Linked DNA regions of Ancylobacter polymorphus. The protein of the gene in region 2 interacts with the protein of the main gene of each other region in a pairwise test. Links are inferred from orthologs where the notes say so. Each region holds a gene or a part of one and is shown on either strand. Other genes may lie near its edges. The genes, in order: secA and ybgC.

Region 1 (14,433 bases), 200 kb from region 2 along the record:
TGACCGCGCCTGGGGCCGCTCCGGCAGCAATCTGATGGTGCATGGCGACTGCTCCTCGCGCGGCTGCTACGCCATGACCGACGAGCAGGTGCAGGAGATTTTCGCGCTCGGCCGCGAGAGCTTCTATGGCGGGCAGCGCTCCTTCCAGGTGCAGGCCTATCCGTTCCGCATGACGACGGACAATCTGGTCCGCCACCGCAACAACCCGAATCTCGCCTTCTGGAAGATGCTGAAGGAAGGCAGCGACGTGTTCGAGATCACCAAGGCGCCGCCAAAGGTGGATTATTGCGGCAAGCGCTATGTGTTCAACGCCACGCCGGTCGACCCGAACCAGAAGCTGCAGGCGAGCCTTCCCTGCCCGGACTACACGATGCCGGAGGGGCTGGAGGAAGAAGTCGCCGCCCGGCAGAAGGAGGTCAGCACCAAGATCGCCAGCGCCGGCGCGCTGCAGCCCGTCGCCCCGGTCAAAACCGGCAAGGATGGCGGCATGCATAAGGTGTTCCTCGCCAAGCTGGAAAACCCCGAACTGTCCGCGCCCGGTTCGCTGCCGCCGGTGGTGAAGCCGCCAGGCAGCGATTATGGAGTTTCGACCACGGAGCCGGCGCCGGCGGAGAGCATCGCGCTCGCCACCGCCGATACGGTGACCGAGGCCGCCGCCGTTCCGCTGCCGGCGCCGCGTCCGGACGATGCGCCGGGCGGGCCGCGCCTCGCCGTTGCCGCCGCCGCCCCCAGCACGGGTGGGTTCTTCGACAATCTTTTCGGCGGGCTGACGTCTGCGCCGACCACTTCCGCGCCGCCGGCCGTGGCTGCAGCGACGCCCGCTTCGGCGCCGACCCCGCCGCAGGCCGGCGGCTCGCCGTCTGCCGACGTTCAAGCCCGGCCGGCTGAGCGGGCGCCGCTGCCGCAGCTGGCCGCGCTCGATGCCGGCAGCAATGGCGGCTTTCTCGACAGCCTAAAGAACCTGTTCGGCGGCAGCGCGCCGCCGGCAGAGACGGCCCCGGCGGCCGAGCCGATCGCCGACGTGCCGGTTCCGCCCGTCCGGCCGCCCGTGCCGCGCCAGGCGGCGGCGCCGCAGGCGGCAACGCGGGCGAACCCGCCGGCGCCTGCCGCCGCCGCTTCGGCTCCTTCGGTGGTGTCGTCCGGCTCTGCGACGACGCCCGGCACGGTTCAGACCCTCCCGGGTGCTGCCGGCATTCTGGCGCCGGGTAGCTTCTCAGCGGTTCAGTAAGGTCCCGAAAGGGATTCAGGCGAGCGGGGTGCTGTGGGCGCTGGCGACCCGCCAGCCCGTGGCTTCGTTCCGCCATACCCGCGTGAAGCGCAGCCTTGCCTCGAAGGGCGCTCCGCCCGCCGTCCCAGTGGCATCGGCGCGCAGCACCGCGAGCACCAGCCCGGGCGCGAGATGGCTGATCCGATAGTCGGAAAAGGTCAGCCGCTCCAGCCGGAAAGCACCGGTGCGGTGCAGGTCGAGATCGTCCTCTTTGCTCAGTACATGGCCGAACTGGTTGACGAAGACCAGATCGTCGGCCAGCAGCGCGTCGAGCGCGGCGACATCGCCCGCGAGAGCGGCGTCGCGCAGCCGCTGTTCGGCGGCGGCGACGCGATGCAGGTCGTCATTTCGATCGCCCTGCGCCCCGTCACCCATCGCTCCGCCTCAGACGAACTTGCCGTGGCAGTGCTTGTATTTCAGGCCCGAACCGCAGGGGCAGGCCTCATTGCGGCCGACCCGACCCCAGGTCGAGGGGTCATTGGGGTCACGGTTCGGCGTCGCCGCGTCGAAAGCCGGGGCCAGCGTCGCCGCCGCGGCAATCTCGGCGTCGGCGAGCGCGAACTCGTCCTCGCCGGTCGCCGCGTCGATATGGTGCGGCGCCATGGGCGGCATCTCGTCGGTCTGCGGCGCGGCCATCACCTCGACGCGCATCAGCTGGGCGGTGACCGCCTCGCGCAGATTGGCGAGCATAGCCTCGAACAGCTGGAAGGCTTCCGACTTGTACTCGTTCAGCGGGTCGCGCTGGGCATAACCGCGCAGGCCGATGACCTGGCGCAGATGATCGAGCGTCACCAGATGCTCGCGCCAGAGGTGGTCCAGCGTCTGCAAGAGGATCGACTTCTCGACATAGCGCATGATGTCGGGGCCGTATTTGGCCGCCTTAAGCGCCATCGCTTCATCGGCCCGGCGCTGCACGCGCTCGCGCATCTCCTCGTCGGCGATGCCTTCCTCGGCCGCCCATTCCTTGACCGGCAGGTCGAGGCCGAGCACGCGCTGCAGCTGCTCGTCAAGGCCGTCCGTGTCCCACTGCTCGGGATAGGCATTGGGCGGCACATGCTTGGTGACGATGTCCTCGATGACGCCATGGCGCATTTCGGCGACCGTCTCGGCGACGTCCTCGTCCTGCATCAGTTCCACGCGCTGCTCGAACACCACCTTGCGCTGGTCGTTCATCACGTCGTCGTATTTCAGCAGGTTCTTGCGGATGTCGTAATTGCGCGCCTCGACCTTCTGCTGCGCCTTTTCCAGCGCGCGGTTGATCCAAGGATGGACGATCGCCTCGCCCTCCTTGAGGCCGAGCTTCTGTAGCATGCCGTCGAGCCGGTCCGACCCGAAGATGCGCATCAGGTCGTCTTCCAGCGACAGGAAGAAGTGCGAGTGGCCGGGGTCGCCCTGGCGGCCGGAGCGGCCGCGCAGCTGGTTGTCGATGCGCCGGCTCTCATGGCGTTCGGTGCCGATGACGTAGAGCCCGCCCGCTTCCAGCGCCTTCGCCTTCAGCTTGGCGATCTCGTCGCGGATGCGGGCTTCGGCGGCGGCGCGTTCCTCGCCCTCCGGCATGTCGCCGAGTTCGTGGCTGATGCGCATCTCGGCATTGCCACCGAGCTGGATGTCGGTGCCGCGGCCGGCCATGTTGGTGGCGATGGTAACGGCGCCGGGCACGCCGGCCTGGCTGACGATGTAGGATTCCTGCTCATGGTGGCGGGCGTTCAGCACCGCGAACACCTTGTCGTCCGCCGTGCCCTGATCGCCGTCATAGAGCGGGCGGAAGGCGTCGGGGTCGGAGAAGTCCTTCTGCTTGAAGCCGCGCTGCTTCAGCAGTTCGGCCAGAAGCTCAGATTTCTCGATCGAGGTGGTGCCCACCAGCACGGGCTGGCCGCGGGTCTTGCAGTCGGTGATGAGGTCGATGATGGCGTTATATTTCTCGCCCGCCGTCCGATAGACTTCGTCATCGTCGTCGATGCGCTGCACCGGCAGGTTGGTCGGGATCTCGACCACTTCGAGATTGTAGATGTCCTGGAATTCCGCCGCTTCGGTATTGGCCGTGCCGGTCATGCCGGCCAGCTTCTCATACATGCGGAAATAGTTCTGGAAGGTGATGGAGGCCAGCGTCTGGTTCTCAGGCTGGACCTGCACCCGCTCCTTGGCTTCCAAAGCCTGGTGGAGACCTTCCGAATAGCGCCGGCCCGGCATCATGCGGCCGGTGAACTCGTCGATGATGACGACTTCGCCGTTGCGGACGATGTAGTCCTTGTCGCGCTGGAACAGCGAGTGCGCGCGCAGCGCCTGATTGACGTGGTGGACCACCGAGACGTTCTCGATGTCGTACAGGCTCTCGCCCTTGAGAATGCCGGCGTCGCGCAGCAGGGTCTCGATCTTCTCCATGCCGGCTTCGGTCATGGCGACGGAGCGCTGCTTCTCGTCGACCTCGTAGTCTTCCTTCGACAGCTTCGGGATGTAAGTGTCGATGGTGTTATAGAAATCCGAGCGGTCGTCGAGCGGGCCGGAAATGATGAGCGGCGTGCGCGCCTCGTCGACCAGGATGGAGTCCACCTCGTCGACCACGGCGTAGAAGTGCGGGCGCTGCACCATCTGGTTCAGCTCGTACTTCATGTTGTCGCGCAGATAATCGAAGCCGAGCTCGTTATTCGTGGCGTAGGTGACATCGCAGGCATAGGCCGCGCGGCGCTCATTGTCGTCCATGCCGTGATGGATGATGCCGACGGTGAGGCCGAGGAAGCGATAGACTCGCCCCATCCATTCGGCGTCGCGCTTGGCGAGGTAGTCGTTGACGGTGACGACGTGGACGCCCTTGCCGGTCAACGCGTTGAGATAGACCGGGGAGGTAGCCACCAGCGTCTTGCCTTCGCCGGTGCGCATCTCGGCGATGCCGCGCTCATGCAGCACCATGCCGCCGATCAGCTGCACGTCGAAATGCCGCTGCCCGAGCGCCCGGCGCGCGGCCTCGCGCACCGTGGCGAAGGCGGGGACTAGCAAATCGTCGAGGCTCGCGCCCTTGGCCAGCTGCTCGCGGAAGGCAATGGTGCGGGCGCGCAGCGCCTCGTCGGAGAGCGCCTTGACCTCGGGTTCGAGCGCGTTGATGGCCGCGATCTTGGGCTGGTAACCGCGCACGCGGCGGTCATTGGCCGATCCGAAGAGCTTTCGCGCGAGAGCGCCGAACATGAGACTTCCAATCCGAGTCCGCCAAGGGCAGGTGTCGGACGGGCGGTGACGGGCCGCCACGTCCTCTTGAGCAAGCTGCGGGCGCGAACGCGCGGGCTGAAGCCTCATCGAGACGCCATTTGCGGCCGAAATGGGTCTTCAGGGCCGGGCCGCCGCGAACGGCTTGCGGGTTCTTGGCTCACATAAGCGCGAGTGCCGGCGAGAACCCGCACCGCGTGCCACACTTATGAACGGGTTTGGGGGTTGTCAATCGCAGGCCGGACGACAGTTTCGCCGATCAGCGGGCGGTCGCGCAGGTAGCCCATGCCACCGGCGCGCAAGCGGCGAAATATCCGGCGTTGGCCATCATACCGGCTTGCAACCTGTGCCGTGCTGGGCCAGCTTTCGCGGCCCACGCGGCCAAACCGAATTGAGGAACGTTCCATGACCCGTCATTTCCCGCTCGCCGCGCCCAAGGCGTCCGCTCGCGCCGTCGCCGGCCGGGTCTCCGCCGGCCCGCTGCGTGCCGGCCTGCTGGCTGCGCTGATCGGCACCGCCCTGCTTCCCGCCCTGCCGGCGCTCGCCCAGGACGCCGCGCCGAAGCCGGCCGCGCCGGCCGCTGCCGCGACCCAGGACGATCCCGTGCTCGCCACCGTCAACGGCCAGCCGATCCGCCGCAGCGACGTGACCGCCGCTGCCGCCGAACTGGCGCCGAACCTGCCGCAGCAGATCCAGGGCGCGGCGCGCGACGAATATGTGCTCGGCTTCCTCATCGACCTCAACGCCATGGCGCAGGCCGCCGAGGCGCAGAAGCTCTACGAGACCGAGGAATTCAAGCGCGAGATGGATTTCATCCGCAAGCGCGTGCTGATGCAGGCCATCCTCACCAAGGCCACCAAGGACGCGCTGACCGACGCCGCCCTGAAGCAGACCTATGAAGAGGCGGTGAAGCAGCAGAAGCCGGAGAAGGAAGTGCGCGCCCGCCACATCCTGTTCCGCGCCGACCCCAACAACAAGGAAGCCCAGGCTGCCGCCGAAAAGAAGGCGCAGGATGTCGAAGCCCAGCTCAAGAAGGGCGCGGACTTCGCCAAGCTGGCGAGCGAGCTGACCGAGGACCCCTCGGGCAAGGATGATGGCGGCGATCTCGGCTTCTTCACCAAGGAGCAGATGGTGCCGGAATTCGCCGAAGTCGCCTTCGAGCTGAAGCCGGGCGAAGTCTCCAAGCCGGTGAAGACGCAGTTCGGCTGGCACGTCATCAAGCTTGAGGAGGTGCGCGAGCGCCCGGTGCCGACCTTCGACGAGGTCAAGCCGCAGATCGAGCAGTTCCTGGCGCAGAAGGCCCAGGCCGATGCGGTGCAGAAGACCCGCGAGGCCGCGAAGGTCGAGAAGACCGAGGCCGCGCCGAAGCCGGGCGACCTGATCAACGCCCCCGCCGCGAAGCCGGCCGCCCCGGCGACCCCGACCCCGTGATCGCCGCGGCCCCCGCGCGGTCTGCCGCGACGAGCCGTTGAGTAGAAAAGCCCCGGACCGCACGGATCCGGGGCTTTTTCGCGTGAAGAGGCCCAGCGCCTTCGGACGGGACGGTCGCCCCGCGTGGCTCAGTTCATGGGGAGGCGCTGCAAAAGCGCATCGACGCTCTGGCGCCAGGTCAGCCAGGGCAGTCCGCGCGATCCCACCGCGCGCCCGGCCTGGAAGGCGGCGAGCCAGGCTTCGAGCGCCGCGTGCAGGGTTTCCGGTCCCGTGCCGTCGAAATAGCTGGCATGGTCGCCGGCTACTTCGCGAAAGACCGGAATGTCGCGGGCGAGGATGGGCAGGTCGTGTCGGGCGGCTTCGATCAGCGGCAGGCCGAAGCCTTCCCCTTCGCTGGCGGCGAGAAGGCAGCTGCATGCGCGGTAAAGTTGCCGCAGCTCCGCGTCGCTGGGCCGTTCGATCCAGATCAGCCGCCTGCCGCTTTCGGGATGCTGATGCAGCTTCTCCATGAGGTCGTCGACCATCCAGCCCCGCGCGCCGGCAATCACCAGCGCCGCATCCCCGCCGGCGCCCCACAGACGTTCCATCGCCGCGAGCGCCAGGGCGTGGCCCTTGCGCGGTTCGATGGTCCCGACCATCAGGAAGCTCGGTCGGTCGGGCGTCCGCAGCGCCGCCTCGCGCAGATCCTCGCCCCGCGCCACCGGCGCTGTCGCGGTCTCAAGATCGGCGCCAAGGTGAAACCAGTCGATGGCCGGCATCCGGCCATTGGCCGGCGGATGCGCTGCGAGATAGTCGGCGAGATCCGCAGCCACCGCCCGCGAGATGCACAGCAACTGGTTAAAACGCGCGATGGTGTCGAGCCAGCGTGCGAACAGCCCGTCGGCCAGCGGGAAATAGTGAGGGAAACGGGTCGGCAGCAGATCATAGACAACGGAGGCGAGATGCACGCCCGCCTGTGCCATCGCGTCCAGCGCGGCTTGCATTTCCGGGATTTGAGTGAAGCAGGCATCCGGGCTGAGGAATATGTCGCCGGCGTAGATGTCGATGGGGTCGTCCCCGGGCCAGACACAGGGCATTCCCAGAAATTCGCAGGTGAAGCGGCGGGCATAGCGGTAGCGGCCGAGGACAGGATCGCCGAAAACCGGCTCCACTCGCCAGCCGGCCGGCGGCTCCCGCAACAAGGTTTCCAGCAGGGCACGCACCACCCGCTGAATACCGCTATTGGCATCCCACTTCGCGATTTCCCCGACATCGACCAGCAGCTGCCGCAGCCGCGCGCCGGCCGGCAGGCTGTCGGCCGCGGCCTGCGCCAGCTCGACGTCGAGGGCGGGATCGGTTTCCAGTCGCGCCAGTTCGCCGACAAGCCGGCGCCGGCCCTGGGCGCGGCGGTTGAAGCCTTCGATCGCGGCGTAATAGGCGCGGGCGCAATCGGCCGGCGCCTGTTCCGCCAAAATCCGCTCGCGTCCGTCCGTGCCCATGCGCTGCCGCAGGACAGGATCATTCACCAGAAGGTCGATGGCCTCTGCGAGCTCGCGATCTTCGAAGGCATCGGGAATATGCAGCACCCCGTCGGGCGGCAGATCCGCAAGGCTTCCATGCGCGTTCACGATCACCGGAAGGCCGCCGGTCAGGCAGTCAATGACCGAACCGGAACTCTCGCCGCGCGAGTGCGTGCGCAGCTGGACGGCGAAATCGGCTGCCAGCAGATAGTCGCTGAACAGTTCCTCGCTGGCCCAGCCGGTGATGTGAACCCGTCCGGCCCATTATGAGTGGGCCACCCGGTCCATGATCGCTGCGCCCAGGCTTTCCGCATCGCCGACAAAGACGAAGCGGACGCGGGAATCCGTGGAGCAGGCCGACGCGCACAGGCCTTCGATCAGGCGGAGCGGCAGTTTGGTGGGCGCGACATAGCCGAAACTGCATATCAGCACCTCGTCCTGGCCGATGCCCAGCCGCGCGCGGGTCTCGGCCCGCCCCACGTTGGCCCTGTCCCGGGGGATGGCAAGGTGGGGGACGACCACCCAATCGGCGACGGTTGCCGGATTGTAAAAGTGCCGCGCCAGTCGGCGGGCATGCTCGGAATGGACGATCACGCCCTCCGCCTCGCGCACGGCGCGGGCATTGGTGGGCCAGGCGTAGATGGCCTCAGTCACGGGATCGCGGCCTTCGGCTGCCGTGTGGCAGGCGAGGAGGGCCGCATAGCCGTGGTTCTCTGCCAGAAGCCGCGAGAAGCGCGTCAGACAGGTGGCGCGCTCGATGCCGGACAGGAAGAAATCGTGCAGGACGACGACGCCCGGCACCTCCTCCAGCAGATCGAACATATGCGCGTGAAACTGCGAATTGCCGAACTGGTAGAGGACGCGATCGAAGGCCTCGGCGTGCTTCCGGAGAAAAGAGACATCCCTTATCCGGAACCGCTCCGCGAGTGTGGGCGCGACGCAATCCGGCTCCCGCGCGATGAGTTCGATGTCGTAATGGTCCGCGAGCGCGGGCAGAAGATCGGCGCTGTAGAAGCTGACGCCGCTGCGTTCCGGCGGCAGCGGCGCGACAAAGGCCAAGCGCGGCTTGGGGCGAGCGGTTTGGGTGGATCCCACTTGAGTCGTCTCGCGCACCCGTGCACGCAGCGCATCGAGCGCACGCGCGGCCGTCGCGTCCCAGCTGTAGCGTGCCGCCTGTGCTGGCGCGGAATCGCGCAGCGACTGGCGGAACGTCTCATCCGTCAGAACCTTCGCCATCATCCGCGCCATGTCGTCGATGGAGTGCGGATCGAACAGCGCGTCGTCCCGCCCGATGATCTCGGGCACGCTCGACGTGTTCGCCCCGACCACCGCAGCCCCGCAGCGCAGCGCCTCCAGCACCGGCAGGCCGAAGCCCTCGTACCAGCTCGGGAAGATGAACGCGGCGCACAGATTATAGAGGGCGACCAGAGTGTCGTCCGGCACATAGCCCGTGAGGATCACGGCCGTGTCCGGCAGGCCCGCGGCGCGGGCATGGGCGAGCAGCTGCTCCTTCTCATCCGCCGTGGCGCGGCAGACAATGGCGAGTTGGTGGGTTTCGATCAGCGACGGGGAAAGGGTGGCAAACGCGCTGATCAGGGCGGGAATGTTCTTTCGATGGTCGATGCCGCCCGTGTACATGAGGAAGGGACGGGTGAGGCCCAACCCGGCGGTGTGCCGTTCGCGTTCCTCCTCGCTGATGGCGAGAGGGGCGAAGCGGGCGTCGACATCGGCGCCTATGGTGACGATCCGATCCGCCGGCCGTCCCAGATGCAGTGCCGCATCACGCGCCGAGCAATCGGAGATCGCGAGCAGCAGATCGGCCTTTGTCAGCGCCTCAATCTTGCTTTGGTACCAGCCCGTGACATTGGGGTCGGTGAGGTAGAGCGAGGAAAAGAGCAGCGGGATCAGGTCATAAAGCACCACGGCGGTCGGGGTGTGGCCGACCCCGGTCACGCAGTCCTCCGACAGGCCTTCGAACAAGCTGGTGACGAGAACGATATCGGCGGCGCAATCGGCGATCACGGCCTCGCGGGTCGCCTCTGCCGCCCGTCTCCGCGCGGCCGTTGCCAGGAAGCTGCCGGGCCGGGCCGCGGTCCAGAGGCGCAGGGTGACATTGGGCCATGCGGCGAAGTCGCGTTGCAGACCCTCATTGTCCTCGCCGATCATGCCATTCAGAAGCAGGACGAAGTCGTCCTCGGGCGCCAGGCGCAGAAGGCCTTCCACCAGAGAGCGGGCATAGCGGCCGATGCCGCGCTGTCCGCTCGATCGTGACTGAAGCGCCTGCAGGTCGACAAGAATGCGCACGTTATCTCTCTCGCTTCAGGACGTTTGACGAGCGCGCCGCGCCGCGATGCGTCGCGACAGATGGGATGCGGCGGGGCTGAGGGAAGACGCATCCTGCGATGGCTCCGGCAGGTGCGGCGCCATGCCGGGAGCGGCCGCCATCGCCACCGCGCCGCGCAGAGCTTGGTATTCCGCGCTGTGGAGCCAGAGCCTGAACGGCCGGCGGGGCCGTCCGCTGGAGTGAACGACGAGACGGCGGAACGCCTTGCGAGGCTTGCCGCTGGTGTGGAACATCAGCCGGCGCAACATCTTCTTCGGGCGACCCGATGGGCGGAAGAACAGCGTCTCCCAGAGGCTCCGCTGAGTGGCGCATTCAAGGGCGACGGCGGCCGCCTGGGCCTGGCGGGCCAACTCCGTGGTCAGCGCCTCGATCGTCTGCTCCCGCTGCCGAATCTGCGCCGTGAGGTCGCCGTTAAGGGTGCGCTCGGCGGCGAGGAGGCGCTCCAAACCGTCCACCTGCGCCTGCAACCACTGCGCATGCGCGTTTTCGTCAGTCTTGACGAACTGATCGAACACATTGGGCGGCGCGGAGAAGGCCGGCGCGAGATTCTCGTGTTCCGCGGCGAGGTAGAAACGGTTCAGCCCATCCCAATAGATGTTGCGATAGCCGGCAGCCGTCAGGAACGGCTCCCAGTTTCTCGCTGTCTCTTCCGGTGAGTTCGGGTGCGTGGCCTCGATCAGGATCACCCAGGGGCGATAACGGGTGAGATCCAGCCCGCGCACCACGGCGGTCTCATGGCCTTCCACATCGATCTTGAGAAAGTGGATGGGCTGTCCCGGCGCCAGGTGCGCGTCAAGGAGGCCAGTCAATGTGCGTTGGGGCACGTCAATGGCCGATATCGCCCAGCCCTTTGTACGGTGCCTCTCGGCAATGGTGGTATCGACGGTGGACAACCCCGTATCGCCAACGATGTGCAGCCGGGCAGTGCCGTCGTGATCGCTCGCCACCACGCCGAGATTCACGTCCCGCGCGCGCCGCGCCTCAAGCTCGGCCAGCCTGTGGGGTAGCGGCTCAATGTTCACGCCCCGCCAGCCGCGCTCGTAAAAGGCGCGGGTGACACTGTCGGCGTCGGGTGAGAAGGCGCCGACATCGACATAGAAGCCGGCCTCGACATGGCCGAGCGCCCGCCAGAGCATCACGTCTTCATAATTCTGTGCGAAGGAGACGAACGGCATTGGGAACTCCGAGGAGTCGGACGCTGCCGCTACAGCCCGAGCCTGCCGCGCGCTGGCCCGCGCGTCGCCGCGCCAGAGAAGTTTCGTTCACCGCAGCAGTTGGACCGGCCACCGCAGCGACGGCCGGCTGATTAGCGCGAGGGGGCGTCGGCCCTCCAGTCGTCGTAATCCGAGCGGGCCATCATGTCCGCGAGTTCGCGGACGGTGACCTTGGGTGCCCAACCCAGCCGCGTGCGCGCCTTCGTCGCGTCGCCGAGCAGCAGGTCGACCTCTGCCGGCCGGTAGAATTTCGGATTGACCTTGACCGCCACCTTGCCGCTGCGCCGGTCCACGGCCTGTTCGGCCTCGGCCGTGCCGGACCATTCCAGCGCGAGGCCGAGCGCCTCGGCGGCGAAGCCGACAAAGTCGCGAATCGGCGTCGTTACCCCGGTGGCCAGGACATAATCGTCCGCCTCGTCCTGCTGGAGCATGCGCCACATGCCGTCGACATAGTCGCCGGCGAAGCCCCAGTCGCGGCGTGCATCGAGATTGCCGAGTTCGACCGGAACATGTTCGCCATGGGCGAAGCGGGCCAGCCCCAAGGTGACCTTGCGTGTCACCATTTCCGCACCGCGCACAGGGCTCTCATGATTGAAGAGAATGCCGGACGAGGCGTGAAGCCCGAACGACTCGCGGTAATTCATGGTGATGTAGTGGCCATACACCTTGGCCGCGCCATAGGGCGAGCGGGGGTGGAAGGGCGTTTCCTCGCTCTGCGGCACCGCCCGGGCGCGGCCGAACATTTCCGAGGTCGACGCCTGATAGAAGCGGGTTTGCGGACAATAGGTGCGGATGGCATCGAGGAGGCGTGCCACGCCCATGCCGTTGACATCGGCGACATAAAGCGGCTGGTCCCAGGAAGAGCCGACAAAACTTTGTGCCGCGAGATTGTACACCTCATCAAAGGTGGTCCGGCGGAGCACGCGGTTGACGCTGTTGATCTCGCTCAGGTCGAAGTCGACGAGCTGCACGTCTTCAGCAACACCCAGCTTCCGCAGGCGGGTCAGCTTGGCTTGCGAATTGGCGCGGACGGTGCCAGTAACCTCATAGCCTTTTTCAAGCAGCAGACGCGCGAGATAGCTACCATCTTGCCCGGTAATCCCCGTGATCAGCGCCTTCTTCAACTTGGACCCCACGCATTACAAAACGTCACGGGACCTACATACATACCGCTCTAGCGGATTGTCGAGCGGCGGAGTGGTATTTTGATCCTCCAGGGCCACGGTGGTCCGCACCCTCGTATTTCTACCTAGAGACGCGAGCGAGGGCAGCCCGCCGTCAGCCGAGCCGCGCTTTGATAAGGTGTCCCACGGCGTCAAAGGAATTATGGCGCTTGAGATGGGCGAACCCCGCCTGTGCTTTTGCGGTGGTCTGTCCAGGATCGTCATAGATGGCCCGCATGATGCTCGCGGCATGGGCGATGCTCGGTTCCGCCCAATAGCTTCCCTCGGCGCCAAAGTAATCCTCGGGGGGCACGGCGGCCTCGGCGAACTGCACGGGATACCCGGTTTGCTCATTGATGAAGTCGCGCGTGCCGCCAAAATCGGTCGCGATGACCCCCTTGCCGCGCGCCAGCGCCTCGGCGCATCCGAGGCCAAATCCCTCCGACCGATGGAGGGACACGAACACGTTGCAGTCCTCCATCAAGGCCGTCATCTCGGCTCTGGTGAGCGTGCCGTCGATAATCTCGATACGGGCATCCTGGCGGGCAAGCGCCAGCAGGCTTGAGAGCCGGGCCGCGTCCGAGCCTCCGCCGCGTGCCTTGACCAGCAGCCGGGCGTCCTCCCGTCCGCTCGGAAACGCGAGGCGGAACGCTTCTACCGTGCCCAGCGGGTTCTTTCGCGCGATGGAGGAATCGGCGTCAAAGAAGGTGTGAAACTTCAAAGGGCCCGTGAACAGCTGCTGTGGTGGTTCCGTCGGCAGGTCGACGGGTTGCGGGACCACGCTGATCGGCCTCGAATGGACGCTCGCGAGCGCGTCACGAATGAACGTCGTCGGCGCCCAGTACGCGTCGAAGCGTTCGAACCAGCGCCTCCATGCGGTGGGAAAGCTGGGCAGCTCCCAATAGGGATAGGCGATGTTGGTCTGGTCGCGGCAGGTGCGGCGGGCGAACATGCCGATTTCGGCGGCGCCGAAGATGGCCAGCGCGGTGTGGTGGCGGGATGAAGCGGCCAGCCGGTTTGCCAATGCCGGTTCGGCCATCCTCCCCGGCAGGGGAACATTGACGAAACCTGCGGGAATGTCGCCGGCGTCAAGGGCGGCCACCATGAGGCGCGCCGCTTCGCCAAGCCCGATCTCCGATCGAAGAAAGCCGACGATATCGACCCCGGGCTCTAGGCTCTTGCCGGCGAGGCGACGCAGCCAGCAGGGCATCGCCCGCGCCGGAGGGCAATTCGCATGCGTGCACAGCAGCGATCGCACGCCCGCCTTGATCGTCTTTCCGCCAATTTTCATCGCGGGACCGGGATGCTCACGGGGCGATCTCCTGACGAGGGGCAGCCCCTCCCGCCTCCGGCGTGCCGCCGGCAGGCGTCACGACGTAAGAGCCCATCGGGATGAACAGACTTCCAGCCATGCGGCGGTCAACCTTTGATCCGCGCGTAGGGGGCCCACAATACGAAGGGCGGCATGGTGCCTCAATAGCTCAGCGAGCGCGAACGGGCCAAGGGGCCCTTCTGGCACGTCTCTGTGCTCGCCCCCGGGCGGGCCGCGACGCCGGCGCCAACCCGCCGCAATCAGCCGCTGATCCGGCGGCAGGTCTGCCGGCGCGAGGCGCCGCTGTGCCGTCGCCGCGCCGCCTCTGGACAGAAGTGCGTGTGCGATGACGGGCACGCAGGAGTGTCGGCTGGCCTCGGGCGAGGATCTTGGCATGGGGCTCGCTGCCCGCGTGGGGATCGAGGTCGAACGGTTTGCGGCCGGCCGCACCATATGCGGGGCGGCGCTTGGAGACCCGCTTCTCCCGTCAACAAAGCTTGAGGCTCTCGGCAGGGCAGGCATCCCAGGCGATCAGGCGATCAGGCGATCAGGCGATCAGGCGATCAGGCGGGCGGCGGCGAGGCCGTCTGAGCGGCAGGGCCCTTTCACGCGAGTGCGGCCTGCGCACACCCCCCGCCGTGAGGAGGCTGCGCAGAGCGTGCCTATTCCATGCGGGCGCGATGGGCGCGCGTCGCGGCACCGGAAGCCTCTCTCGCAGCCCTTTCGCGGACCGAGGGTCTCACGAACGCAGGCATCCCCGGGCGATCAGACGGGCGGCGGCGGCGAGGCCGGCGGCGTCATCTTCAAGCCGGCGCGTCAGCAGGCGCGCCCACACATAACCGTTGACGAGATCGAGGCCGGCCGCAGCGTCGAAATCCGCCACCAGTTCTCCGCGTCGCGCGGCCCTTGCGAAAAGTTCGGCAACGGGAAAGCTGCGCTCAGCCAGGAAGGCGCGCAGGGTTTCCAAGGCCGCCGGGTCCTGCTGCGCCTCCACCAGCAGCGCGG
Region 2 (13,930 bases):
CTGCTCACGCTCCACCCCCTGCTTCACCGTCGCCGAGGCGCGGGGATATTTATTGCCGACGGCATTCAGCGTGGCGCAGGCGGCATCTTTCTCGCCGATGGCGGCGAGCGACTGGCCGAGACGCAGCAGCGCGTCCGGCGCCTTCACCGCATTCGGGAAGTCGGTCGAGACCTTGAGGAAATTCTGCGCCGCTTCCTTGTAGGATTTGCGCAGATACTGGCTTTCGCCCAGCCAGTAATACGCGTCAGGCGTGGCGCGGTCCGTCGGGTAGAGACGGACGAACTGCTCGAAGGTCTGGCCCGCCCCCGCATAATCCTGGCGTTGAAGCGCACCGAAGCCGGCATCGAACAGCTCGCGCGGCGTGCCGCCTGCGGCCGGCGCTCCCGCAGTGGCGCCGGACAGCGTGCCGAGGTCCATGGGCGCGCCCGAAGGTCCGGAAGGTGCGGTCGTGCCGAGGGGACGCGGCGCACCCGGCGCGCCCGCCTGCGACGACGGGTCGAACACATCGGCGCGACGGGACGGGTCGGTGGCCGGCGCCGCCCCGACGGCAGGGCCCGTGCCGCCCTGCAACGCCCGCATTTGCTGCTCAAGCTGCTGGTTGCGGAACTGCAGCTGCTCGATCTGGCCGGTCATCTGCCGCAGCTGATTCTCCAGCCGGTCGATCCGGGTGACGAGGCTGTCGGCCTCCTCCACCGCCTCGGCGGGCTGGTTGCCTCCACGCACCTGCCCCGGCGGCTTGAAGAGATTGCCAAAGAAATTGTTGTCCTGCTGCGCCTGCGCCGCCTCATGGGGCAACGACGTAGCGGCGAGTGCAGCAACGAGAAAAAGGGCGGCGGGACGGAACGAGCGGACGGTCATCATGGCCATGCACTGGAACGGGAGGAGCGGCGGCGGGAGGCGACGCACTTTCCATTGGAGCATACGGGGCGGATCACGTCCAAAGTTTGACCCAGAAGGCGCCGCTTGGTCGATCGCCAGCCCTTCAAATGCCAAACCCGGCCCGCAGGGCGAGCCGGGTCAAGACAGGTTTGGACGCGGCGATCAGCTGCCGGCGGCGTTCAGCACCGTGACCGCGCGGCGGTTCTGCGACCAGCAGGAGATGTCGTTGCACACCGCGACCGGGCGCTCCTTGCCGTAGGAGATGGTCCGCATGCGGTTCGCCGCGACGCCGCGCTGCACGAGGTAGTCGCGCACGCTCTGGGCGCGGCGGGCACCGAGGGCGATGTTGTATTCGCGCGTGCCGCGCTCGTCGGCATGGCCTTCGATGGTAAAGGTGTACTTGGCATAGTGGTTCAGCCACTGCGCCTGCTTGTCGAGCGTGGCCTGCGCCTGCGGGGTGAGGCTGGTCTGGTCGCTCTCGAAGAACACGCGGTCGCCGACGGAGACGATGAACTCCTGCGGGCTGCCGGGAGGGGCCGAGCCGAGCGCCTGACCGGCGCCGTCCATCGGGTTCTTGGCACAGGCGGCCGCGAGCATCGCGAAACCGACGATGAAGGCGACGCGCGCGCCGCCCAGATGGCGCAACATACGGATCATTCCGCTGACTCCTGAATTCCCGACTGATCTGCCGACTGGCTGCTGGCGTCAATCAATGTTCTGTCGTGCTTTACAGAACCTTGCTGAATTGCGTCCATTTCGCGGCCATGCCTTAAACCGCCGCTTATGGTTAATCGTTCCCTGACAGAACCCGCTCAGGAGCGCAAGGGCGACCAAGCGGGATCGGACGCATAGCTGGGCGTCGGCACACGCTGCTCATTATAGCCGGTGATGTCGACCGTATAGAGCTGCGGGCCGCCTCCGCCCCCCGCGTCGCGGAAGAACATGATCACCCGGCCATTCGGCGCGAAGGTCGGGCCCTCATTGTGGTAGCCCTCGGTCAGAATGCGCTCGCCCGAGCCGTCCGGCCGCATCAGGCCGATGGCGAAGCGGCCCTGCGCCTGCTTGGTGAAGGCGATCACATCGCCGCGCGGCGACCACACCGGCGTCGAATAGCGCCCGTCGCCGAAGGAGATGCGGCGCTGGTTCGAGCCATCGGGATTCATGATGTAAATCTGCGAGCCGCCGCCACGATCGCTCTCGAAGCAGATCTGCGTGCCGTCGGGCGAATAGCACGGGGCGGTGTCGATGGCGGCCGTGTCGGTCAGCCGCGTGGTGGCCTTGGAGCGCAGGTCCATCACGAAGATGTTGGAATCCGCACCCTGCTGCAGGCTCAGGATCACCCGCTGCCCGTCCGGGGCGAAGCGCGGCGAGAAGCTCATATTGGGGAAATTGCCGACGACTTCGCGCTGGCCGTTTTCGATGTTGAGCAGATAGACGCGCGGCTCGCCGCGGCCATAGCTCATATAGGTGATTTCCTGGCTGGTCGGCGAGAAGCGCGGCGTCAGCACGAGATCGTCGCCGCGCGTGAGATAGGTCACGTTGGCGCCGTCCTGGTCCATGATGGCGAGGCGCTTGATGCGCTTCTCCTTCGGCCCGCTCTCGTCGACAAAGACGATCCGGGTGTCGAAATAGCCCTTCTCGCCGGTCAGACGCTCATAGATCGCGTCGGCGATGATATGGGCGACGCGGCGCCAGTTCTCCGGCTGGGTGAAATATTGCTGGCCGATCAGCTGCTGGCCGGCGAACACGTCCCACAGGCGGAATTCCGCCTTCACCCGCCCATCCGGCTGGCGGGTGATGCGGCCGGTGACGAGCGCCTGAGCGTTGATGACGCGCCAGTCCTGGAAGCGCGGCGAGGCGTCCGGGTTGGTGATCTTCTCGACGAAGGCGGCGGGGTCGATGGGCGCGAACAGGCCGGAACGGCGCAGATCGGCGGAGATGATCTGCGACACCCCCTTGCCGGCCTCGATGTCCTGCGGGCTGCCGCCGCCGACGAAATCGGTAATGGCGATGGGCAGCGGCTGCACGGTGCCCGAGGTGATGTCGAGGCGCACCGCCGCATTGGCCGGTGTCGAGCCCAGCATTGCCCCGCCAAGTCCGGCGGCGCCAAGCCCGGCGCCGCCGAGCGCCGCCATGCCGACAAGGACCGACCGGCGGCCGACAAGACCGTTGGCTTCAAGGGAAAAACGCCGCGACATTCTGGGTACCTCGAAAAAAACGGGCATCAATGAAGCATGGCCGGGTTGAACCCCAGCTCCAGTTCCTTCCACGTGTCGTAACGGTCGGCACGCAGCATCGGGAACGGGTTCTGTTGATTGGCGATCTCGTACAGTGCCCGCTGCGCGGTTTCCCGCACGATCGGCGCATAGGCATTGCCGGCGCCCTGCACCTCGACCAGCTGCGGCGCCCCCACCAGCCGGCGGTCCGGGCTCAGCACGATCTTGAACACCACTGTCACCTGAGCGGCGTCGACCGCGCCGGCCGGCAGCTTCCAGAAGCGGGCGATATAGGCGCGCAGCGCGTCGATCTCGGTCTGCGACAGGGAAGTTGCCGTTCCCTGCGACGCGCCGAGCGAGGCGGTGTTGTTGATGGTGTCGCCAAGCGCCGCCGTGCGCCGCGGGTCCTGCTTGTTCAGCAGGGCGGCGATCTGGTTCGGGTTGAAGTCGCGCTCGGGCGCCGGCTCCTGCACCACCTTGGGCGGAATGTTCTTCGGCTTCTTGGGCGGCGCGGGCGGCGGCGGGGTGGCCTGCGCCTGCTCCTGGGGCTTGGGCTGGTCCTTGGGCGGCTCCGGCGGCTTGGCGGCGAGCGCCTCCGCATCCTGCGGCGGGGGCGGCGCGGGCTTGGATTCGGCCTGAGCGGCCGGAGGCTTGGGCTCGGCGGGCTTCGCCTGAGGCGGCGGAGGGGGCGGAGGCGGAGGCGCGGACGGCTCGTTGGCGGCCTTCACCTCGGGCTTCTCCGACACCTTGGAGTCGAGGTTCTCCGCCTGCTTGGGCGTATCGGCCTTCTTCTCGACGACGGGCTTCGGGTTCTCCTTCGGCGCGTCCTTCTTGCCCGCCATCATCTTCGACATCTCGGAATCGGAGATGATGTCGATCGGCATGGATTCGGCCGGCGTCACCTCATAGGGCGAGGGTGACGCGAACGAGACCGCCATGAAGCCGATGATGCCGACATGAAGAACCGTCGAGGAGAGGAAGCCCGCCTTCATGCGTCAGCCCCCCTGGTCGACTTCGGAGACCAGCGCCACGCGCTTGAAACCGGCACCGGAGAGCCGACCCATCACCCGCATGACCGAGCCATAGTCGAGGCTCTTGTCGGCACGCACGAAGATGCGCTCCTCATAGCCGGCCTTGCCGATGGCCTGCAGCTTGGGCACGAGTTCGTCGACCGGGATCTCGGTGTCCTGCAGGAAGATCTTGCCGTCCTTGGTGATGTTGACGATCAGCGGCGCGCTCTCCTGCGGCACCGCCTTGGCTTCGGTCTGCGGAAGGTCAAGCGGCACGCCCGTGGTGAGCATGGGCGCGGCGACCATGAAGATGATGAGCAGAACCAGCATCACGTCGACCATCGGCGTGACGTTGATTTCGGACATGACGGCCCCGCCGCCCCGCCGGCGCGAACGCCGCGAGTGCCAGCCGCCTCCCGCTCCTCCTGCGGACATGCCCATGCGATCAGCCCCGTTCGTCGATCTGGCGCGACAGGATGGCGGAGAACTCGTCAGCGAAGCCCTCCAGCCGCGCCGCCTGCCGGTTCACCTGCGAAACGAACTTGTTATAGAAAATCGTCGCGGGAATGGCGGCGATGAGGCCGATTGCCGTCGCGAACAGGGCTTCGGCGATGCCCGGCGCCACCACGGCGAGGCTGGTGTTCTTCGACGCGGCGATGGACTGGAAGCTGGTCATGATGCCCCACACCGTGCCGAACAGGCCGATGAACGGACCGGCAGAGCCGACGGTGGCCAGCACCAGCAGGCGGCTCTCCAGCCGCTCCACCTCGCGGGCGATGGTGACGTTCATCACCTTGTCGAGCCGCTGGGTGAGGCCGGAAAGCGAGCGCGCACCGCCTTCATAGGAGCGCTTCCACTCCCGCATCGCCGCGACGAAGATCGCCGCCATGGCGTGGTTGGGGCGCGAGGAGAGCGAGCGATACAGCTCTTCCAGGCTCTGGCCGGACCAGAAGGTGGTCTCGAAGCGGTCCATCTGCCGCTTCATGCGACCGTACAGGATGGTCTTGTCGATGATGATCGCCCAGACCCAGATCGAGGCGAGCACGAGGCCCGCCATGACCAGCTTCACAATGAAGTGTGCCTGAAGGAAAAGGCCGATGAGCGACAGGTCGGCGCTGCCCATGCCGGCGCCGGCGGGCGCGCTCATCGCACCGGGAGGGGCGGCGACGGCCTGCCCGTCGACCTGCGCCGTCGGCGCGGCGGTGACCGGAGCGGGCGCGTTCTGGGCAATGGCTAGGGACGCGGGCGCCGTAAGAACCAGCATCACCGCGATTAAGAGCTTCTTCAGCGTCATCAAGCCAATCCTGCCCGCTCGTTAAAGGTCGCACCGCCGCCTTGCATCCGGTGCCGACAGCAGCGAATGCCCTGCATGGCTGCTTTAAGGGAACGCGTTCGCCATCAACCGACCGAGTCTGTCCAAACTTGGGCGATAAGGGCCGAGGCGCGTCTACAGCCGCGCGGTACAACACCGCATTAGGGTTAATACCGCGTTAGCGTTGCCGCATCGCAACAGCGAAAAGGGTGCTTTGCTACCGGGCGCGTGTCAGAGCTGCGGGGCCTGTTCCAGCGCCAGCTTCATGGCGGCGCGCAGCGCATCGGGAATGCGGCGGGCGCGGCCCTGGGCAACGAAGGCCACTTTCACCTTGCCTTCGACCAGCAGTTCGTCTCCCCGCTTCACCTTCTGGGCGAGGGTGATGGAGGCGCCGGCGACCTCGACCGGGCTGGTGTGGACTTCCAGCACGTCGTCGATGCGGGCGGGGCGGACGAACTGCAGTTCCATCGAGCGCACCACGAAGGCGAAGCCCGGTGCCTCGGCCAGCGCCTCGCCGAACAATTCGCCCTGCACCACGCCGATGAGGCGCAGATGGTCGGAACGGGCACGTTCCATGAATTTGAGGTAGTTGGCGTGGTAGACGATGCCGGAGAAATCCGTGTCCTCGTAATAGACCCGTACGGGCAGCACATGCCCACCCGGCACCAGCCGGCCGGCCAGATGCAGGAAAGGGTCGGCCTTGAGGGTCTCGGGGGAAAAAGGATCGGGGCGCTCGTTCATGGCGCCCTCATAAACGAGAAGTGCTCGCAAAAAAAGAACCGCGCCCTTCGGATAAAGGGCGCGGTTGCAGAGGGTGGAGCCGATCAGCGCTGGACATCATCCGTCGGCGCGGAAGGCGCGGCCGGGCGGTTGCGGCGGTCGGCCATGAACTGGTCGAACTCCGCCTTGTCCTTCGCCTGACGCAGGCGGTCGAGGAAGGACCGGAAGTCCTTCTGCTCCTCTTCCAGCCGGCGCAGCGTCTCCTGGCGGTATTCATCGAAGGCGCGGTTGCCGCTGGAAGGGAAGCCGCCACCGAACCGGCTGCCGAAATTGCGCATCGCTTCCGCGCCCTCTTCCTGCCAGCGGCCGAAGCCGCGCTTGCCACCACAAAACATCCGTCCACTCCCTATCGTGAAGGCCAGGACCGCAAGACCCAGAGGCCACCAGGCCATGAAGCCCAGTACCGTGAGCGCGATCCAGGCCGGCTTGCCGTAACTGTCGAGCTTCTGTGCGAGCTCCATGGGCGTACCGCTCCTGGGTAGAACCGCCGCGGGCCCCATGCCCGCTTAGGTTAATGTTAATCACATTCACATAGATAGAAATCCACCCGCCGCTTGTCAATGGGCGCGGTCTGCGGGATTGAAAAGCAAAGGACTGCTTCGATGACCGCATTGATTCCCGACTGGACCGAGGTCGCCGCTTTTTTCGAGCCCGATGGCCGACTGCGCGATCTCTATGTGCTCGATGCCGGCCCCGATGGCTGGCAGGCCGTGATCGACGGGTTGCGCGCACTCGATCCTCCGGCTGTCTTCGAGATCGACGGCGAGCCGGGCCTTATGCCCGACCGCATCGAAGATGTGTTCGCCGTCTGGAAGCGCGCAAGCCCCAGCCTGCGGTGGCATGCGGGCAATGTCGTGATCAACCTGCACTTCTTCCGCAGCGACGACATCGAGTTCGACATCGATCCGTCCGATGTCTGCGAGCCGGAGGACTGGCAGGCGCTCGGCCGCTTCATGCTGTGGCTGGCGGGACGCGCGCAGCGCCCGGTGATCCTGACCCCAGAGAACAAGCCGGACGATATCCTGCTGTTCTGCCGCGGCGCCGGTGCCGCCATCGAGGTCAACCTCACGACGGAAGACTAGGCGCGCGCCCTAGCCGCACGTACCGAGCCCCTTGAGATAGACGAGGAACGCGGCTTCCAGCAGGTCGTCGGGCGCCATGGGCAGTTTGCGACGGGCGCCGTCGGCGCGGCCGAACAGCGAGGCAACGCCATGCGCGAGCGCCCAGGTGTGCAGCGCCACCATCAAGGCGGGTGGGCGATCCCCGGCTGGCATGGAAGCGACCAGCGTGTCCGCCGCCTCGCGCAGCACGCCGAAGGCCCGCTGGCCAGCCTGATCGAGGGCCGGATAGGCCTCGTTGCGCAGGCCGGATTCGAACATGGCGACATAGTCCGCCGGATGCTCGCGGGCAAAGGCGAGATAGGCGCGGCCGAGCCGTTCAAAGGCCTCCGCCGGCGCCGGACGCCCCTCGTTCCAGCCGGCTTCCAGAGCTTTGGTGAAGCGTTCGAACCCATCAGCCGCGACCGCTGCAAGCAGGTCGTCGCGGTCGCGGAAATGGCGGTAGGGCGCGGCCGGAGAGACGCCGGCGCGGCGCGCCGCCTCGGCGAAAGTGGCGCCGGCGGTGCCCTTTTCGCCAATCAGCTCAAGCGCCGCCTTCATCAGGGCTTCCCGAAGGTTGCCGTGATGGTAGCCGCGCGATTCTCCGCCGTTCCGGGACCAGCTCATGTGAAGGGGACTTACATCACGCGGGAAGCCACGTCGATGGCCGGGCGCGCACGGGGTTAATCCGCGCCCTCGTCGAACAGCGGCATCTGGTTGACGCTCGACGGCGCGGCAAGGCCGAGATGCTTGAAGGCGTGCGCGGTCAGCACGCGCCCGCGTGGGGTGCGCTGGAGAAAGCCCTGCTGCACCAGATAGGGCTCGATGATCTCCTCGATGGCGTCGCGCGGCTCGGACAGCGCGGCGGCGATGGTTTCCACCCCCACCGGCCCGCCGCCATAATTCATCGCCACCACGGTGAGATAGCGCCGGTCCATCTGGTCGAGGCCGAGCCCGTCCACTTCCAGCGCCCGCAGCGCGTGGTCGGCGGCGGCGCGGTCGATGATGTCCTTGCCCGCCACCAGCGTGAAGTCGCGCACCCGGCGCAGCAGCCGCCCGGCAATGCGCGGCGTGCCGCGCGCCCGGCGGGCGATCTCGCGGGCGCCGTCCTTGGCGATGGGGATCCCCATCACCCGCGCGCCACGCGTCACCACCAGTTCCAGTTCTTCGACGGTGTAGAAGTTCAGCCGGATGGGAATACCGAAACGGTCACGCAGCGGCGTGGTCAGCAGGCCCGAGCGGGTGGTCGCGCCCACGAGGGTGAATTTCGACAGCGAGATCTTCACCGAGCGCGCCGCCGGCCCCTCGCCGATGATCAGGTCGAGCTCGTAATCCTCCATGGCGGGATAGAGGATTTCCTCCACCGCCGGGTTGAGCCGGTGAATCTCGTCGATGAACAAGACGTCGCGTTCTTCGAGATTGGTCAGCAGCGCCGCGAGATCGCCCGCCTTGGCGATGACAGGGCCGGAGGTGGAGCGGAAACCGACGCCGAGTTCGCGCGCCACGATCTGCGCCAGCGTGGTCTTACCCAGCCCCGGTGGGCCGACGAACAGCACATGGTCTAGCGCCTCGCCGCGCGCCTTGGCCGCCTTGATGAAGATGTCGAGATTGGCGCGCGCCTGCTCCTGCCCGACGAACTCCGCTAGGTTCTGCGGCCGCAGCGAGGCCTCCGCGAGATCTTCCTCGCGCTTGTCGGGGGCGACGAGGCGCTTGGCGTTCATTCCGCCCTCTCCCGTTCACGCGCGGGAAAAACGCCACCGGCCATCAGCACGCCGGTGACGAACGCAACCGCCGCCGCGAGGATCGGGGCCAGCAGCACCGCACGCTGCTCGAACAGCTCGCGAAACGCGCCGAAATCATAGGACACCGCGATAACGCCGAGCGGCAGCAATGCCACCACCACCACGGCCGCCAGCACGAAGAGCGGGTGGCGCGACCGGAAGGAAAGGGCAAAGGCGCAGATCCCGGCCACCACGCCGCCCGGCACCACCGCGATCGCGGCATAGTACGCGGAAGCCGCGCTGTGCATCAGCCGCTCGATGGTGAGCACGGCGAGAATCGCCCCGCCATAGGCGAAGATCATCGCCGGAATGCGGGCCGACCACGGCCAGGGCTGCCGCTTCCCCGGTTCGCGCGCGGTGATGAAGCGCAGCATCATCGCGCCAGTTCCTTCAGGCCGAGCCGGATCAGTTTGGCGGCATCGGCGCCCTCGCCGGCCTCGCGCAGGGCCGCCGCGATGGCCGCGCTCGCCTGAAGCTGCGCATAGCCGAGATTGACCAGCGCCGAGACAGCATCCGCCACCGGACCGGGCGCCTGCCGCTCCTCGATCTGTGCCGCGAGCCCCGCCACTGCCGGGTCGACGCTGGCGAAGCCCGGCGCCTTGTCCTTCAATTCGGCGACGATCCGGGCGGCGACCTTGGGGCCGACGCCATTGGCGCGCGCCACCATCACCTTGTCGCCGAGTGCCACCGCGTTTGCGAGCTCGGCGGGCGAGAGGGTCGAGAGCACGTTGAGCGCCACCTTGGAGCCGACGCCCTGCACATTCTGCAGCAGCAGGAACCAGCTCTTCTCCGCCGGCGTGGCGAAGCCGTAGAGCCGGATCATGTCCTCGCGCACGAAGGTTTCGATGAACAGCACCGCCGCCTCGCCGGCCTTGGGCAGCGCCTGCAGCGTGCGCCCGGAGCAGTGGACAAGATAGCCCACGCCCTGCACGTCGAGGATCACATGGTCGTCGCCATAGGAGTCGACGAGGCCCTTGAGCTTGCCGATCATCGTGCCGCCGCCTTTGCCGTGAGCTTCGGCGGCACCTTCGCCGCCATCTGCGCCTTCATCGCCGCCATGCCCCGATGCTGCGCATGGGTGACCGCGACCGCAAGCGCATCCGCCGCGTCATCGGTAGTGAAATCCGCCTGAGGCAGCAGAATCTTCATCATCAGGCGGATTTGCGCCTTCTCCGCCCGGCCGGCGCCGACCACGGTCTTCTTCACCAGCAAGGCCGCATATTCCGACACCGGCACCCCGGCCAGCGCGGGGGTCAGCATCACCACGCCGCGCGCCTGGCCGAGCTTGAGCGTCGAGGCCGGGTTGACGTTGACGAAGGTTTCTTCCACCGCCGCCTCATCGGGGGCATAGGCGCGCAGCACCTGCATCAGCTCGGTGTGGAGACAGGCCAACCGCTCGGCGAGCCCCCCCTCCTCCGGCGGCATCACCGTGCCGCAGGCGATGAAGCTGAGCCGCGTGCCGGCAGCCTCGATCACCCCCCAGCCGGTGCGGCGGAGGCCCGGATCGAGCCCGAGAATGCGAATCGGCGATGGCACCATGCCCTAGGGCGTAGCCGAACAAAGGACGAACGCCTAGGGGAGACGGTGCGCGCGGCGTCCGGGACACCGCGCATCGTCGCTCAGGGTGAACGCGCCGTTAACGCATGCGGCCTCAGCGCCCGCCGCTGAACGCCCCACTCGCCAGCGTCACCCCCACCCCGGTCGCCACCACGCCGATGATCGCCGCCGTGTCGGGATGTTCGCCCAGCACCGGCACCGCGATCACCGCCGCCAGGGCCGGCACCAGCCCCGTAAAGGCGGCGGCGCGGGAGGAGCCCAGACGCTCGATGGCGATGCCGAACGCCACCAGGGCGACGACACCGGACAGCAGCCCCTGAATAAGGAGCTGGATCAGGATTTCGCGGCCATAGCCAGCGGAGACGGCGTCGATCACACCGGGGAGACCGTAAGGCGTGAGGATGACGGCCGACCACAGCCCGACGAGCCCCACCGTCTCCGTCGCCTTCAGCCCGGTACGGCGAAAGGCCAGCGTGTAGCCGGCCCACATCGTCGCGCCGGCCAGCAGCAGCGCATGGCCGCGCCAGGCGCCGTCCTGCGGATACAAAAGGCCACGCCCGCCGAGGGTGAGCACGCCGAGCGCGATGGCGGCAAAGCCGATCGCCCGCGCCGTGCCGAGCTTCTCGCGGAACACCAGCACCGAGATGGCGGCGACGATCAGCGGCATGGTCCCGGGCAAGAGCGGCCCTACATCCGCCGCCGGCACGAAGCGCATCGCCGTCGCCACATCGAGGAAGAAGAAAGCGCCGGCGCCGAGAAAGCAGAGCAGGAAGGGACGCAAGCCCCGCTTCGGCCATAGGCCGATGCGCCACCAGGCGGGTGCGAGCACCACCGCTGGCACGATGAAGCGCAGCCAGCCGATGGTCGCCGGGGGCAGATGCCCGTGTACGGCGTGGCGGGTGGAGACGATCCAGCCGCCCCAGATGGCAATGGCGAGCAACGCGCAGCCGGCGCCGATCAAGCGGTCGGAAAGCGACGGCACCGCCGCGCCGCCCGGCGCGGCCGTTGAGACAGACGTGTTCATGAGCGAATTCCCGCCGCAAAGCGGCGCAAGCAAGAGGGGTACCCGGCGCGGCCGGGATGAGCGTTAGCCGAAATGTGGCGCGCGCGACCCGTCTTCGCAAACGCGTTTTGCGAATAGGCACGTTCGCGAAAACTGATGGATGGGACGGTTCGATCGCCGATCATGTTGACGCGTCTCTGGCGGGGAGCTAGCTCTACGCACGCAGGCCCTGGCGGCGTGCGCCTTCCCCCCGGTTCGTTCATGGCCCTCGACACCGCCCTTGCCTGGGCCTTCCTCACCGCGCTCATTGCTGGCGCGACGCGCGGCTTCTCGGGCTTCGGCGGAGCCCTCATCTTCGTGCCGCTGGTCAGCGCCGCCTATGGCCCGCGCGTGGCGGTGCCCTCGCTCCTGCTCATCGACACGCTGATGACGCTGCCCTTCGTCGTTCCGGCGCTGCGCGCCTGTGTCTGGCGACAGGTCGCCCCGCTGGCGGTGGGCGCCGTGGTGGCGGTTCCGGCCGGCGTGTGGGTATTGCAGCATACGAACCCGCTGGTGGTGCGCTGGGCGCTCGCCTTTCTCGGGCTGGGGCTGCTGGCGCTGCTGGCCTCGGGCTGGCGCCACACCGGCCGGCACACCCTGCCCGTCACGCTGGGCATCGGCGCGGTCGCCGGCTTCTGCGGCGGCGCGGCACAGATGTCCGGGCCTGCCGTGGTGGTGTACTGGCTCGGCAGCGGCCAGCCCTCCGTGCTGGTGCGGGCGAACCTGTTCGGCTTCTTCGCGCTGGTGACGCTGGCGACCGGCTCCTCCTACGCGCTCAACGGCATGTTCACCGCCGAGGTCGGGAGGCTGACCCTGCTTCTCGGGCCGGCCTATGCGCTCGGGCTCTATGCCGGCGCGCGCGCCTTTCGCGGCGCGTCGGACCGGCACTACCGCGTCGCCGCCTATTGGGTCATCGCCGCCGCCGCCCTCATCAGCCTGCCGCTGTTCGACACGCTGATCGGGCGGTGAGCAGCGCGACCCAGATCAGCCGCCCATCTTCGCCATGAAGGCGTCGGACAGCTCGAAATTGGCATAGACGTTCTGCACGTCGTCATTGTCGTTGAGATTGTCGACGAGGCGGATCAGCTTTTCCGCCACTTCGTCATCCACCGCCACCGTGTTCTGCGGCCGCCAGACGAGGCCGGATTTGCGCGGCTCGCCGAACTTGGCTTCCAGCGCCCGGGCGACCTCGTGCAGGTTCTCCACCGAGCAGACGACCTCATGGCCGTTCTCGTCCGAAGTCACGTCATCCGCGCCGGCGTCGATGGCGGCTTCCAGCATGGCGTCGGCCGAGGCCTTGGCGGCGTCGAACTCCACCGTGCCGATGCGGTCGAACATGAAGGAGACCGCGCCGGTCTCGGCCAGCGCCCCGCCGGACTTGGTGAAGTAGGAGCGCACTTCCGAGGCGGTGCGGTTGCGGTTGTCGGTCAGCGCCTCGACGATGACGGCGACACCGCCGGGGCCGTAGCCCTCATAGCGGATCTCATCATAGTTCTCCGAGTCGCCGCCCAGCGCCTTCTTGATCGCGCGGTCGATATTGTCCTTGGGCATGTTTTCCGCGCGGGCCGCCAGCACGGCGGCGCGCAGGCGCGGGTTCATCGCCGGGTCGGGCATGCCGAGCTTGGCCGCGACGGTGATTTCACGCGCCAGCTTGGAGAACAGCTTGGAACGCACCGCGTCCTGCTTGCCCTTGCGGTGCATGATGTTCTTGAATTGCGAATGCCCGGCCATGGCCGCCTCCACGTCACACCGGGCGGGCCCGTGGCCCGGCCGTGTCGAATGCCTGAAAGAAAAGGTGCGCGGCTTATAGGCGAGAGGGCGGGCGCGCGTAAAGCGCAGAGCGCATCACCTTACGCGGCTCGACACTCCGCAGACCCGCCCCCCTGCCGTGTCGCCATCACATCGTAATGCGTGCCGCCGCGGATCGGGTGGAAATGGTCGAACCCCATGGCGCGCAGACCCGCCTTGAGATTTTCCGGGTCCGCCCACGCGACATCGACTTCATAGAACACAGAGATCACCCGGTCGGCAAAACGGCTTCGCGCCAACTCCCCGATCACCACGTGCTCATGGCCCTCGGTGTCGATCTTCACGACCAATGGAAGGCCCGGGGCAAGATAAGGCTCGAGGATCGCGGCGGTGGAAATCTGGATTTCCTCGACGCCCTCCGTGCCGGCGAACGTGTTGTGAAGGGAAGCCGCGCCGCTATGCCCCGGCTTCAAGCGGATTTTCACGCGCGCATTCTCGGACGACAGG

What was found.
Region 1: the proteins of ybgC (region 2) and secA interact in binary tests that used the Escherichia coli proteins (3 or more experiments, as listed by UniProt). The link is inferred for Ancylobacter polymorphus from one-to-one orthologs.

The regions. Positions count from the first base shown.
Region 1 is NZ_CP083239.1:2,270,858-2,285,290, forward strand. Bases 1,452-4,772 are described here. They hold secA (preprotein translocase subunit SecA), read right to left. Parts: upstream 4,448-4,772; coding sequence 1,652-4,447; downstream 1,452-1,651. Other genes in these bases: K9D25_RS10700 (nuclear transport factor 2 family protein), read right to left, coding at 1,452-1,642. Also shown: K9D25_RS10695 (L,D-transpeptidase family protein), read left to right, coding at 1-1,228; more of K9D25_RS10700, read right to left, coding at 1,244-1,451; K9D25_RS10710 (peptidylprolyl isomerase), read left to right, coding at 4,871-5,896; K9D25_RS10715 (glycosyltransferase family 4 protein), read right to left, coding at 6,025-7,509; K9D25_RS10720 (glycosyltransferase), read right to left, coding at 7,660-9,699; K9D25_RS10725 (FkbM family methyltransferase), read right to left, coding at 9,715-10,914; gmd (GDP-mannose 4,6-dehydratase), read right to left, coding at 11,046-12,077; K9D25_RS10735 (glycosyltransferase), read right to left, coding at 12,232-13,407; K9D25_RS10740 (TetR/AcrR family transcriptional regulator), read right to left, coding at 14,168-14,433. UniProt on the Escherichia coli protein: Required for protein export, interacts with the SecYEG preprotein conducting channel.
Region 2 is NZ_CP083239.1:2,066,534-2,080,463, reverse strand. The notes cover bases 4,404-7,221. They hold ybgC (tol-pal system-associated acyl-CoA thioesterase), read right to left. Parts: upstream 6,159-7,221; coding sequence 5,649-6,158; downstream 4,404-5,648. Other genes in these bases: K9D25_RS09715 (hypothetical protein), read left to right, coding at 6,758-7,221; K9D25_RS09720 (DUF2852 domain-containing protein), read right to left, coding at 6,242-6,658; tolQ (protein TolQ), read right to left, coding at 4,551-5,252; tolR (protein TolR), read right to left, coding at 4,404-4,546. Also shown: tRNA lysidine(34) synthetase TilS, read right to left, coding at 1-8; tol-pal system protein YbgF, read right to left, coding at 1-867; peptidoglycan-associated lipoprotein Pal, read right to left, coding at 1,042-1,536; Tol-Pal system beta propeller repeat protein TolB, read right to left, coding at 1,692-3,014; K9D25_RS09740 (cell envelope biogenesis protein TolA), read right to left, coding at 3,104-4,087; more of tolR, read right to left, coding at 4,091-4,403; more of K9D25_RS09715, read left to right, coding at 7,222-7,279; K9D25_RS09710 (TetR/AcrR family transcriptional regulator), read right to left, coding at 7,289-7,921; Holliday junction branch migration DNA helicase RuvB, read right to left, coding at 7,978-9,015; K9D25_RS09700 (hypothetical protein), read right to left, coding at 9,012-9,452; Holliday junction branch migration protein RuvA, read right to left, coding at 9,449-10,066; crossover junction endodeoxyribonuclease RuvC, read right to left, coding at 10,063-10,614; K9D25_RS09685 (DMT family transporter), read right to left, coding at 10,727-11,656; K9D25_RS09680 (sulfite exporter TauE/SafE family protein), read left to right, coding at 11,897-12,643; K9D25_RS09675 (YebC/PmpR family DNA-binding transcriptional regulator), read right to left, coding at 12,659-13,405; K9D25_RS09670 (FkbM family methyltransferase), read right to left, coding at 13,525-13,930.